DNA from 2 places in the Corallococcus sp. Z5C101001 genome. Region 1 is predicted to be linked to the other one. Evidence: riboswitches for the same ligand, from Rfam matches in the RefSeq annotation. Region 1 holds a riboswitch; the other holds the start of a gene.
What was found. A riboswitch is a leader RNA that binds a small molecule or an ion and turns the genes downstream of it on or off. The one in region 1 is predicted to bind cobalamin.
Positions count from the first base shown of each region.

Region 2: another riboswitch for cobalamin. It lies ahead of FOF48_RS15730 (aspartate aminotransferase family protein); the one in region 1 lies ahead of FOF48_RS16320 (TonB-dependent siderophore receptor).

Region 1 covers NZ_VKLU01000006.1:295,008-300,963, reverse strand. Annotated here, with positions in the region: gene FOF48_RS16340 (DUF4175 family protein) at 1-1,168, opposite strand, end outside; gene FOF48_RS16335 (MarR family winged helix-turn-helix transcriptional regulator) at 1,410-1,958, opposite strand; gene FOF48_RS16330 (helix-hairpin-helix domain-containing protein) at 2,234-2,548, opposite strand; gene FOF48_RS16325 (hypothetical protein) at 2,584-2,826, opposite strand; cobalamin riboswitch at 3,093-3,332, shown strand; gene FOF48_RS16320 (TonB-dependent siderophore receptor) at 3,392-5,413, shown strand; gene FOF48_RS16315 (MXAN_6577-like cysteine-rich protein) at 5,394-5,956, shown strand, end outside.
Region 2 covers NZ_VKLU01000006.1:142,696-148,651, reverse strand. Annotated here, with positions in the region: gene FOF48_RS15735 (aldehyde dehydrogenase family protein) at 1-437, opposite strand, end outside; gene FOF48_RS15730 (aspartate aminotransferase family protein) at 434-1,780, opposite strand; cobalamin riboswitch at 2,210-2,427, opposite strand; gene FOF48_RS15725 (acyl-CoA thioesterase) at 2,463-2,879, opposite strand; cobalamin riboswitch at 3,041-3,279, opposite strand; gene FOF48_RS15720 (hypothetical protein) at 3,361-4,170, shown strand; gene FOF48_RS15715 (type VI immunity family protein) at 4,167-5,084, shown strand; gene FOF48_RS15710 (TIGR04013 family B12-binding domain/radical SAM domain-containing protein) at 5,146-5,956, shown strand, end outside.

The sequences.
Region 1 (5,956 bases):
GGCTGCGGCGGCTGTCCTCGCGCGGCAGGTTCACGCGCGTCTCCTGCTTCGCGCCGGGCATGCGGAACACCAGCGCGAGGCCGGACAGGCCGTAGTCGTCGGTGGCCTCGTACTTGAGCGTCACCGTCTGACCGGGGTCGACCTCGATTTCAGTGGAGGGCGTGAGCAGCGTCACCTGGGGCGACTTGTCCGCCTCCACGGTGAGCGGGATGTCCGGGCCCACCGCGAGGGGCTTCGCGCGCGCGCCGTAGAAGACGAAGTGGTAGTGGCCGCCCTGCTTCGCGATGAAGCTGCCGGTCAGCTCCCGGCCTCCCGCGACGGTGAGGGGCAGCACCTGGTCGTTGACGACGACCTCCGCGCGCTGGATGGCGCGGTCCGAGCGCGTCTTCAGCGCGACCTCGGTGCCGGCGGGCGCGCTCACCTCTCCGTTGGTGCCCGGCACGGTGCGCGGCGCGAGGCCGGTGTACGCGGGGTAGCGGTACGTCAGCTCGATGTCGCCGGTGATGGGCTCCACCTGCGCGGCGGTCTCCGGGCGCGCGGCCTGCTCCCGCAGGTGCTTCCAGCCCGCGGCCCAGCGGCCGCCCACGAAGAACATCAGCACCGCGAGCGCCAGCACCGCGCCGGCGCAGGCCATGGCCACGCGGCGCAGCGGCTGGGTGTCCACCACGAGGCCGGGGTCCACCGTGCCGGCCCGCGCGTCCATCTGCGCGAGGAACGCGTCCGCGAGCTGGGGGGACCAGCCCGCCTCCTCGCGGCGCTCGTGTGACAGCTCCACCGCCGCGAGCACGTCCAGCGACAGCTCCGGGCGGCGCTGGCCCACGAGCCGGGCGGTGAGCAGGTCGTCGCCCACCTGACGGCGCGCGAGCACGACGCCGAAGAAGCCCGCCACCGCCGCGCCCACCGGAACGGCGAGCCACAGCAGCACCTCCGCGAGGCCCGGCGCGACGCGGCCCAGGAGGCCCGTGGCGAAGAGGAGCCCGAGCGCCGCGACGGCGCCCAGGAGGATGCCCTGGGCCCAGAGCTGGCGGCGCTGACGGGCGCGCACCTGGGCGAGCAGGTCCGCCACGCCGCCCGAGCGCGCTTCGCGCCGGGCCTGGGGCGGTGGGGCCGGAGGAGGCGGCGGGGGCGGCAGCTCGGGGCCTGGGCTCTGCGGTGTCTCGAGGTTCACGCTGTCTCGTCCGCTCGTCGGTCGCGGGCCAACCCCGGGCAGGGCGGGCTATTTCCCAATAGTGACGCACTCCCGCCGTCTTCGCGCGGGCATCTGGGGGAAGGACGTCGGATGGGGCGGCCCTGTGTCCGCCGCAGGAAGGGGGGCGGACGGCAGGGTTCGGGGGACAACGCGGAAGGAGGACCCCGGACCTCCCCCGCCCGGTGGGAACGACCGGAGGGCAGGGGAGCGGGATGGACGCTCAGCCTTCGGCGGTGGGCTTGGACGGCGTCTCCGCGGGGGTGTCCTCGTGGGGCGCGGAGAGCCCGCCCAGCTCCTCGGCGAGCGCGGTGAGCACCTCCTGGGTGAAGACGATGCGGTCGCGGGGCATGCGAGCGAGCACGCGCTGCACGGCGGACTCGACGGTGCCCTCGGACGGGATGTCCAGCGAGCGGCCGGCGTCGGTGAGCGCGAAGAGCGCCTTGCGGCCGTCCAGCGGATCCGACTTGCGCTCCAGCAGGCCGCGCTTCTCCAGGCGCTTGAGCACGCCGGTGAGCGTGCTGGGGTGCACATGCAGGATGTTCGCGAGCGTGCCGGCGGTGATGCCCGGGAAGCGTCCGACCAGACGGATGACCAGGCGCTGAGGGCCGGTGAGCCCCAGCGTGGACTCCATCCGCTTCGACGTGGATTGCAGGCCGTGGTCCACGGCCCAGAGCAGGCGCATGAACTCCAGCACTTCACCCAGTTGCGGTCCCCGGGACTTGCTGCCGTCCGGGCCTGCCATCGACTCCGGGGCTTGAGTGTCCTTCATGGGCGCATCCTCCCTCACCTACGGCCTCCCTGTCTTTCTACGGTGGTCCAACCTGTTTGGTGTGTCCTAGCGCGTCGGCCCGGCCGTTCCAGCAAAATCAGGATGGGATGAACGGCGCAGGACGGGGCTGCCCGCCTGGAGCCGGGACTGGCGTCATGACGCATCGGGGCGTCCAGGGGAGAGGCTTCAGAGGGAACGAGGGCCGCCACCCCGGGCATGCCGGAGCCCGGAGGCAGCGGCCCTCACGAGCCTGACTCAACCGATGGTTGTGTTTGTCATGGGTTCGTGACGTTTCCCTCCCTTCCCGGCGGCTGGGGGGCGGGGACCTTCTCCTGCTTGAGCGTCGTGGGGCCGCTGAGCGCCAGGTGCGCGCGCAGCTTGAGGAACTTCTTCTTGCCGAAGCCCTTGACCCGGACCAGCTCCTCGACGCGACCGAAGGGCCGCTTCTTGCGGTGCTCGAGGATGCGCTGCGCCGCCTTCTCACCCACGCCCGGCAGCAGGTCCAGCTCCGCCGCCGAGGCTTCGTTCAGGTTCACCACCCCCACGTATTGCGTGCGGGAGCTGGCGGCGTCCGAGCGCCCCGACCCCATCAGCACGCAGCCCAACACCCACGCCCAGGCCCACTTCACGAGTGGCCCCCCACGCCCGCCTCCAGCGCCGGCTCGCCCGAGAAGCGCCCGCCTGCCGCCATGTCGCGCTTCTCCGCCGCCTCGCGCACGTGCAGCTTCCCGTCCAGCGGCAGCACGTCCAGCAGCACGTTGAGCGAACCGTCCTTGTTGACGAACGCGCTGCCAGCGCGCACCCAGATGCTCCCGCCCTTGCCCTCGCGGATGGAGAACACCGCCAACCGCTTCCCCGCCATCAGCATCGACACGCTTCCCCCTTCAGACTCCCGCGCCACCACGGCCCGGGCACCTCGCTGGCTCGACCGCCTGAGGTCGCGTCCGGGCATGAGCAGTCCGCATGCCAGCGGCGCCTTGCTCGGGGACGTGGCCCTCGCACCGTGCGGCGGTGCACGAGGCGTCCACGCGGAGGGATGGGCGCGGATGCTCCAGCGTGGGTCTTGTCAGGTGAGAGACGTGGCGGGTCGGGACGCGCACGGGCCGCGCCTTGACGGGCTACAGGTGACCTCCTAGAAGGGCCGGGCCCTTGGGTGCCCATGCCGGGCTTTCAAGAGGGAAGCCGGTGCGAGTCCGGCGCGGTCCCGCCACTGTGAACGGGTCGCCCTGAGGTCCAGGGCTGGAAGCCTCGGCTGTCACCACTTCCGCGTCAGGACGCGGAGGGAAGGTGGAGGGTTCCTTCCAGAAGGGCGCGGTGTGCGCCCACGTCTGGAGTCCGTGAGCCAGGAGACCTGCCCGGGGGTGCGGCCGTGTCCTCAAGGAGGACCCGCCGTGAGGCCTTCTCTCTTCGAGGAAGAGAGCGGAAGGCGGAGCATGTGGCGCTCGCTTCTCGCCCAGGCCGCGTGGGTCCTGGGGCTCGGCTTCCAAGGACCCGCTCAGGCCGGGCAGGAGCCCGCTGCGTCCGAAGCCACGCCCCCCGGGCCCGCCGCTTCCGAGGCGGAGGCGCCCCTCCCCGAGTTCATCCTCCCCACGGTGGACGTCATCGGGAGGGTGGTGCCCGACGCGCCTCCCGACTCCGTGCGACGGCGCGACCCCACGGGGGCCATCACCGTCATCGACGCCCGTGAGCGCGCGGGCGAGGCGCGCGACACCGCCGAGCTGCTGGGGGGCTCGGCGAGCCTCGTCGTGCAGGACGCCGGGGGCTACGGCCAGGGCAAGAGCCTGGTCGTGCGCGGCGCGTCGTCCAATGGCGTGCTGGTGTTCCTGGATGGGATTCCGCTCAACGGCGCGGGGGGCGTCGCGGACCTGTCGCTCATCCCCGTCGCGCTGCTGGAGCGGATGGAGATCCTCCGCGGCGCGGCCGGGGCCCGCTATGGCGCGGGGGGCCTGGGCGGCGCGGTCAACCTCGTCACGCGCGCGCCCGCGTCACGGCTGCTGTCCAGCGGCGAGGTCACCTACGGCAGCTTCGACACCGTGATGGGACATGTCGCCGCGTCGGGCGCGCTGCTCGACGGGCAGGCGCTGGTGCTGCTGCACGGGGGCCGCTCGCAGGGGGACTTCAGCTACCGCGTCGACGAGCTGCCCGCGCTGGATGACAACCCGCTCACGCAGGAGGTGCGCACGCGCAACGATGCCCGCGGCGGCGGCGCGCTGCTGAAGTACCAGCGGAGCCTGGACAGCGGCGGACGCGTGGACGCGCTGGCGGAGCTGTCGCTGGAGGACCGCGCGATCGCCGGCACGGTGCAGAACCCGACCGAGTCCCGCCGCCAGGACCAGACGCGCCTGTCGCTGGGCGCGCGTTGGAGCCGCCCCTTCGGAGACACAGGGGAGGGCAGCGCTCGCGGCTTCTTCCGGCGCGACTGGCTGGATGTCACCGGCGGCGCGATGGGGCTCGATGCCGGCGCGCAGCACTACACCGTGGGTGGCGCGGAGGTGGAGGGGCGCGCGATGGTGGGGCGCAACGCGCTCGCCGTGACGCTCGCCGCCTCGTCGGAGGCCGTCACGCAGGCGACGGGTGCCCAGGCGGCGTCGTGGTGGCGCGCGAGCGTCATGGCCATGGACGAGCTGTCCCTGTTCTCTGAACGCATGAAGCTGGTGCCGTCGCTGCGCGTGGAGCGCGTGGGGCACTACTCGCTGCTGTCTCCCAAGCTGGGCGCGAGCGTGGACCTGGGCCACGGCTTCGGCGTGCGCGCCAACGCGGGCCAGTCCCACCGCGCGCCCTCGTTCCTGGAGCTCTACATCCGCCAGGGACTGCTGTTGCCCAACCCGGAGCTGAAGCCCGAGCGCGCCCTGTCCGTCGACGCCGCGGGCCTGTGGCACGACGACACGTGGAGCGTCACCGCGGGAGGCTTCGCGGCGGTCTACGAAAACCTCATCGCCTATGAGCTGTATCCGCCGATGCTCGCGAAGCCCTACAACTTCGCCGCCGCGCGCGTGTGGGGCGCGGAGGTGGAAGCGGAGGCCCGGCCGCGCACGTGGCTGGTCGCCACCACGAGCTACGCGTGGACCCGCACACAGAACCGCTACGGCGACCCGCGCTATTTCGGCAAGGAGCTGCCGTATCGCCCGCGCCACAAGTGGGTGGGCCGGCTGCGCGTGGGCCCGGACTGGCTCAACGGCCGCACGGAGGTGCTGGTCCAGTCCGCGCAGTTGATCAACCGCGTGGGGGAGGCCCGGCTGTCGCTGCCTGCACGCACCTGGGTGAGCGTGGGCGCCTCCAGCACCTTCCTGCGCCGCCCGGACCTCACGGTGTCGTTCGACGTGAAGAACCTGCTCGATGCCCGGACCGCGGATTACACCGGCATGCCGCTGCCGGGCCGGGCCGCCTACGTGACGTTCGCCGTGGCGCTCGAACCCTCTGCCCCCAAGGACTCCCATGTCGCGTCCCCTCCTTGATGCGCGGCTCGCGCTCGTGCTGCTGGCCCTGGTCCTCACCGGCTGTCCGGAGGAGAAGGTGCTGTGCACGTCCGGCCTGAGCGTCTGTGGCGCCGAGTGCGCGGACCTCCAGGGCGACTCCGCGAACTGCGGCGCGTGTGGCGTCACCTGCGGGACAGGGGAGGTGTGTCAGGCGGGCGTGTGTGGATGCCAGTCGGGCACGGAGACGTGCGGCGCCGCGTGTGTGGCACTCGCGAGTGATCCGCTGAACTGCGGAGCGTGTGGCGCCGCGTGCCTCTCTGGCCAGGTCTGTGAGTCCGGCACGTGCCGCGAGGGGTGCTCTCCCGGGACCGAGCGTTGCGGCGACGGTTGCGTGGCGCTCGCGAGCGACCCGCTGAACTGCGGCGCGTGCGGCGCGGCGTGTCCGGACGTGCAGTCCTGTCATGCGGGCCGGTGCATGTATGACGTGGTGACGGCCTGCTACACCAACGGGCAGTTGGTCGGCATCCAGGCGGGGACGGACCGGATGGGGCCCCGTCGGCAGTTCGGCTCCGGCGTGCAGTC
Region 2 (5,956 bases), 150 kb from region 1:
TGCCCGGCGTAGTAGCGCAGCAGGTCCGCGGCCTCCTCCACGTCGCCCAGGGCCTCCAGCCGGTTCTTGCCCACCTCCAGCGTCATCCCCGCCGCCAGCTCCCACCGGCGCTCGGAGATGAGGTCGGCGGCGCGGCGCAGGATTTGGACGCGCTCCTCCCACGCGGTGGCGCCCCACGCGCGCTGGGCGTCCTTCGCCGCGCGCACCACGCGGCCCACCTCGCCGGGCGCGGTGCGGTGGAAGCGCCCGATGATTTCGGAGGGCCGCGTGGGGTTGCGGCTGTCCAGCAGGTCCCCGCTGTGGTGCGCCTTGCCGGCGATCCACGACGGGTACTCCGCGCCCAGGCGCGCGCGCACCGTGGCGAGCGCGGCGTCGAAGCGCGCGTGCAGCTCCGTCAGGTCCGCGTCCAGCACCGAATAGGTGATGCGAAAGGTCATGGCCGCTCCAGGAAACGGGTCAGGCCCCGGGCGAGCAGGTCCACCAGCTCGTCCACCTGGGGCTCGGTGATGATCAACGGCGGGCCCACCATCACCAGGTCGCCGTTCGTCCCGTCGGCGTGGCCGGTGTTGGGCCAGAGGATGAGCCCCAGCGCGAACAGCTCCGCGAGCAGCCCCTCCACGGCCCTGCGCGCGCGAGGGAAGGGCCGCTTCGTGGCCTTGTCCTCCACCAGCTCCACGCCCGCCATCAGCCCCACGCCCTGCACGGAGCCCACGTGGGGCAGGGGCAGCAGGACCTCTCGCAGCCGGCGTTGCAGGTAGGCGCCCACGCGCTCCGCGTGCGCCACCAGGTCGTGCCGTTCGTAGTAGTCCAGCACCGCGAGCCCCGCGGCCGTCATGCACGGCGCCTGGAGGTACGTCTGCGCGTGCATGAAGCCGCCGGAGCCCCGGCGCAGCTCCTCCAGGTGGTCCTCGCGCACCAGCACCGCGCTCAGGGGCGCGTAGCCACCGCTCAGCCCCTTGCCCATCACGAGCACGTCCGGGGTGAAGTCCATGAGGTCGCTCGCGAAGAAGCGGCCGGTGCGCCCGCAGCCGCACATGACCTCGTCGGCGATCATCAGGATGCCGTGGCGCCGGCAGACGGCCGACACCGCCTCGAAGTAGCCGGGCGGCGGTACGGACGCTCCCGCCGATGAACCGATGACGGGCTCCGCCACGAACGCGGCGAGCGTGTCGGGGCCCGCGCGCTGGATGGCCTCCTCCAGGTGCCGCGCGTAGTGCGCCGCCCCGTCGCGCGCGTAGTCCTCCAGGCCGCAGCGGTAGGGGTAGGGCGCGGGCGTGGTGACGACCTGGGACAGCATGGGGCCGAAGAACGTCTGGTAGTGCGGCCGTCCGGACATGGACAGCGCGTAGAGCGTGTTGCCGTGGTAGCCGGGCACGCGCGTGATGACGCGCGAGCGCTGGGGCTGTCCGCGCTCCACCCAGAGCTGCCGGGCGAACTTCACCGCCGCCTCGATGGCCTCCGAACCGGAGCCCAGGAAGGCCGCGCGCTTGAGTCCCTGGGGCGCGTGTTCGCACAGCCGGGTGGCCAGGGCCTCCGTCACCTCGGTGGTGAAGTGGGTGCCGTTGACGTACGCGACCTGGAGGAGCTGTTCATGGACGCGGTCCGCGACCTCGCGGTTGCCATGGCCCACGCTGGCCACCAGCGCGCCCGCGGAGCCGTCCAGGTAGCGGCGGCCCTGCGCGCCGTACAGGTAGATGCCCTGGCCGTGGGTCACGACGGGGAACTCGCGCGACAGGTTGCGCAGGAGCACGTTCCCGTCCGGGTAGCGGATGGCGTTCAAAGACAGACGTCTCCCCAGGCGGCGCGCGTGGAGGGCGCGCTCGCGGTGGATGAAAGGAATTGAGAGGAGGAATGCGCGAAGAGGCGTCAGGCGCGCCGCGCCCGGGGCCTCCCGTGCCGTGTCTGGCTTCCGCGTCCTGTCACTGCTTCGCGCTGTCTTCGCCGCACTCCACGCATCGCTCGTCCTAACGGGCGACCCGCGTCGCCCGGCCAGTGACCCACGAAGGAGGAGGCGAGGTGTCCCGGTGCGACGCCGCGCACCCGGGCCATGGACGGGCCCGAAGACACCGACCCCCACCCCCGCGGGTGGCTGGAGACACGAAGGGAGAAGGGGAGTGTGCCGAGGCGAAAATCCCTGTGAAGACAGGGGCTTGCGCTCGGACCTTCCCGCCCTCCCTCGGGGCTCCAGGTCGAACCGTCCGTGGATGTCTCCCACGGGCCGGATGCGGGCAGGTCTTCGGGCTTGTGAGCGCGTCCGGCGTGAGGCGGGCCGGGGTTCCTACTGGCCGTCACTTCCCGGGGCCCACACGGGCTCCAGTGTCATGGACGGCGGTCGTTCTCACCTACCGCTGCGGGGCAGCCCCGGATTCGGACCGGGTTCCCTTTTCAGCCTGGGTAAACCCAGGCACCAGCATGGCGTCGTCTATACGCCCGGCTTGTTTCAGGTGTCAAGGCAATGTCTGTCATGTCTGGTTCTCCGGCGCGAGCGGCGGCACCGCGGTGGGACGCCGCTCCGCGTCGAGCGCGACCAGGATGAAGCGCCCGCGCGTGCACAGCAGGCGCGCGCCGGACAGCAGGTCCTCCGAGTAGAGCTCCACGTCCACGGTGAGGGAGGTGCGGCCGGTGGCGACGACGCGGCCCACCAGCTCCACCAGCTGGCCCTGGCGCACGGGGGTGTGGAAGTCCACGCGTTCGCTGGACGCGGTGACGACGGTGCGTCGCGCGTAGCGGCTGGCGGTGATGAACGCGGACATGTCCATCAGCCGCAGCGCCTGTCCGCCGAAGAGCGTGCCGTAGTGGTTGGTCTGGTCGGGGAAGACCATGTCCACCATGCGGGTCTCGGTGGCGGACGGAGGGAGGGGAGAAGAAGGGGACGTCATGGCAAGGACTCCTGGCGTGCGGTGCCGCCAGCGCCGAGCGCCGTCGGATCCGGGACACACGGCTCCCGGGCCCGGGACGCGGGCGGTGGCGGACGCACGGGACCGCGAGGGATGACCGGACCTTCCCGCGAGGGGCCGGGGTACCGCCCTGTCGGAGACGATCCTCCGCAGGGGCCGAAGGCAGGTTTTCGGACTCGTGGGCGTGCTTCCGGAGCGCTCCCCACCTGATGGGGATGCCTCCGTGGCGTCTACTGGCCGTCGCTTCCCAGTCCGACTCCGGACCAGTGCGTGTGACAGCGTTCGTTCCCACTCACCGCTGCGGGGCAGCTCCGGATTCGCACCGGATTCCCTTGCTAAACCTCGCGGACTCCCGCGAGGCACCGTCGGCGGGAGGCACGCTAGCCGCGCGGTTCACATCCGCCAAGTGTCCACGAGTGCGTTGGGTTGAAGGCGCTCGCGCTTTCGTGCGAGGAGGCACGACGTGACTCCTCTCCGAAGGATGTGGTGGCTGTGCTGCCTCCTGTGGACTGCGTGCGCGGGGCCGGAGGTGAGGGCGCCCCGGAGCTATTCACAGGCGTCGATGGACTCCGCGACGGCCGGATGTCTGCGAAGCCCGGCGTGCGCGTCGCAGGTGGGTGAGGACGCGGTGCTGCCGTGGCTGTCGCGGGCGGCCGCGCGGGCCGGCCAGGCCGCCGCGATGATGCGCCTGTGGGAAGCGGCGGAGGTGGCGCGCGTGGAGCGGGTGCTGGTGGAGTGCGCGAAGCAGGCGAACTTCGAAGTGAACGAGCGGATGCTGGGGCCGGGGAAGCGGACCTCGCCGGAGGTGTGCCGGGAGAAGGTGGTGGACGCGAATGGGCGACAGGTGACGCGGGCGATGCAACTGGGAGAGGCCAAGCACGCGGCGGCACTGGAGTGCGTGCAGCGGGCCCTGGGTGACACGGACGCGGGGCGGTTCAGCCTGGAGCCGCGCTACCTGCGGGACGCGAAGACAGGGCGGATACGGTGGTTGGACCCGGAGGAGGTGGCGCGGTGGCTCGCGGCCGGGCAGTTCCACCTGCTGGTGGGGAGCATCGCGCCCGATGTGGTGCTGCACGCGCTCGGGAACCCCCTGAAGGTCCAGGCCCTCTACGACTTCAAGTTCCCGTGCCCGGCGACCAACGATGCCAGATGGGACACCTATCCGCCGGCAAGCCCCTTCGCCGACAGGCCGCAGAATGCTGTGTACCAGGACCTCTTGGCGAGCGAACGGGCCCCTCTCCTGGTATCCCCCAACATGGGAATCACCCAATGAACGAGCAGGTGCCGACAGTTCGTGAATCGATGGAGATTGAAGGGACGACCGTGGTCCTCATGAGGGAGGGGATCAGCATCGCCTTCTATCTGCGCGCGCCTCACGAAGAGATCGCTCCTGCCCTCTGGCGTGCGCAGGAGCGCTACCGGCGGGCCGTCGAACCGCGACGGCTGCGCTGGTTCTGGGATTGCTACACCGGAGACTGGCCGGAGCTGGATGCGGAGGGAGAGGCGGAGCTCCAGAAGCGGATCCTGAGCCCCTCTTGCTTCGTTGAGGCAAACGAGCTGTCGCACTCCGCGACGGGAGTCGCATTCAGGTATCACGGGAGAGGAAGTGACTCGGCCAGCTTCCACGAGGCCTATCCGGAGAGCACTTGCACGCTGGAGTTCCGGCTGCCCACCGAGTTCCTGGCCGAGCGCGGGCCGGAGTGGATCCGTGCGCTGGCCATCGACCTGGGCCGTGCGCTGCCCTGGGACTCAGGGCATGCGGGCCTGTCGCTCGAAGTGCATGCCTGGACCCGGACCCTCACGCCGCTGCTGCGCGAAACCACCCGGCGCCATCCGGGCTTCGACCTGAACCAGTTGGACCAACTCGCGCTGCACCTGGGCACGAAGGTCCGCGCCCCCGCATGGCTCACCTTCCTGGGCCCGCCCGTGTTGCAGGAGCTGGGCGGCGCGGAGGGACTGCGCTCCCGGCTGCACGCTCCCGCGACCCAGGTCCAGTCACTCTCCCCGGACCGGGCCGTCGTCTCGTTGGGCCCCGCGCCCGAAGCAGGGGATCTGGACGCGGGTGACACACTGCCCGCGTACCGCGAGCTCGCCCGCGTGCTGGAGCCCTGGCTCTACGCACACCGGGGCTCCTGGGGGGACCTCACCGAAGCCGAGGTCCGCCAGTGGGAGCGCCGCTTCCTCTGACCGCGCACCGGCCGAGCGTGCCCCGTCGCACGCGGGCCCTGTGGCATCATCCCGGGCCGCCATGTCGCTGACGCCTCGCAAGGTCTCGCTCGTCCTGAGCTACCAGTACCCGGGCAAGTACGCCTTCACCGTGCTCGCCGGCGCCGTGGAGGCCGACCCCGCGCTCTCCGACGTGTCGCTGCACTTCCCGCGCAGCCGCGAGGCCCTGCTGGACACCGTGCGCGAGCGCGCGGACGCGGGCGACACCGTCGTCGCCGCGTGGTCCTTCTACTCCGCCAGCTTCGGCCCCTCCGTGGAGGAGCTGCACTGGGTGCGCGAACGGCTGGAGGGCCGCGACGTGCTCTGCATCGCGGGCGGCGTGCACGCCACCGCGGAGACGCTTCAGACGCTCCAGGCCGGCTTCGACCTCGTCGCCGTGGGCGAGGGCGAACACACCCTGCGCGCCCTGCTCGTCCGCGTCCTCCAGGGCGAGGACCCGCGCACGACGCACGGCACCGCGCACCTGAAGGACGGCAAGCTCGTGCAGCACGGTCACGGCGAGGGCGTGCGCCTGGACGACTTCCCCCCGTTCGCCGCGAAGCACGTGAAGTTCGGCGCCATCGAGATCACGCGCGGCTGCATCTACGCCTGCCGCTTCTGCCAGACGCCCTTCATGAGCAAGGCGCGCTTCCGGCACCGCTCCGTGCCCAACATCGCCCGGTGGGCGCGCGAGCTGCGCCTCGCGGGCCGCCGCGACCTGCGCTTCATCACCCCCACGTCCATGTCCTACGGCACCCCGGACGAGACCGTGAACCTGGCCGCGGTGGAGGACCTGCTCGCCGCCGTGACGGAGGCCATGGCCCCGGACGGGCGCATCTACTACGGCACCTTCC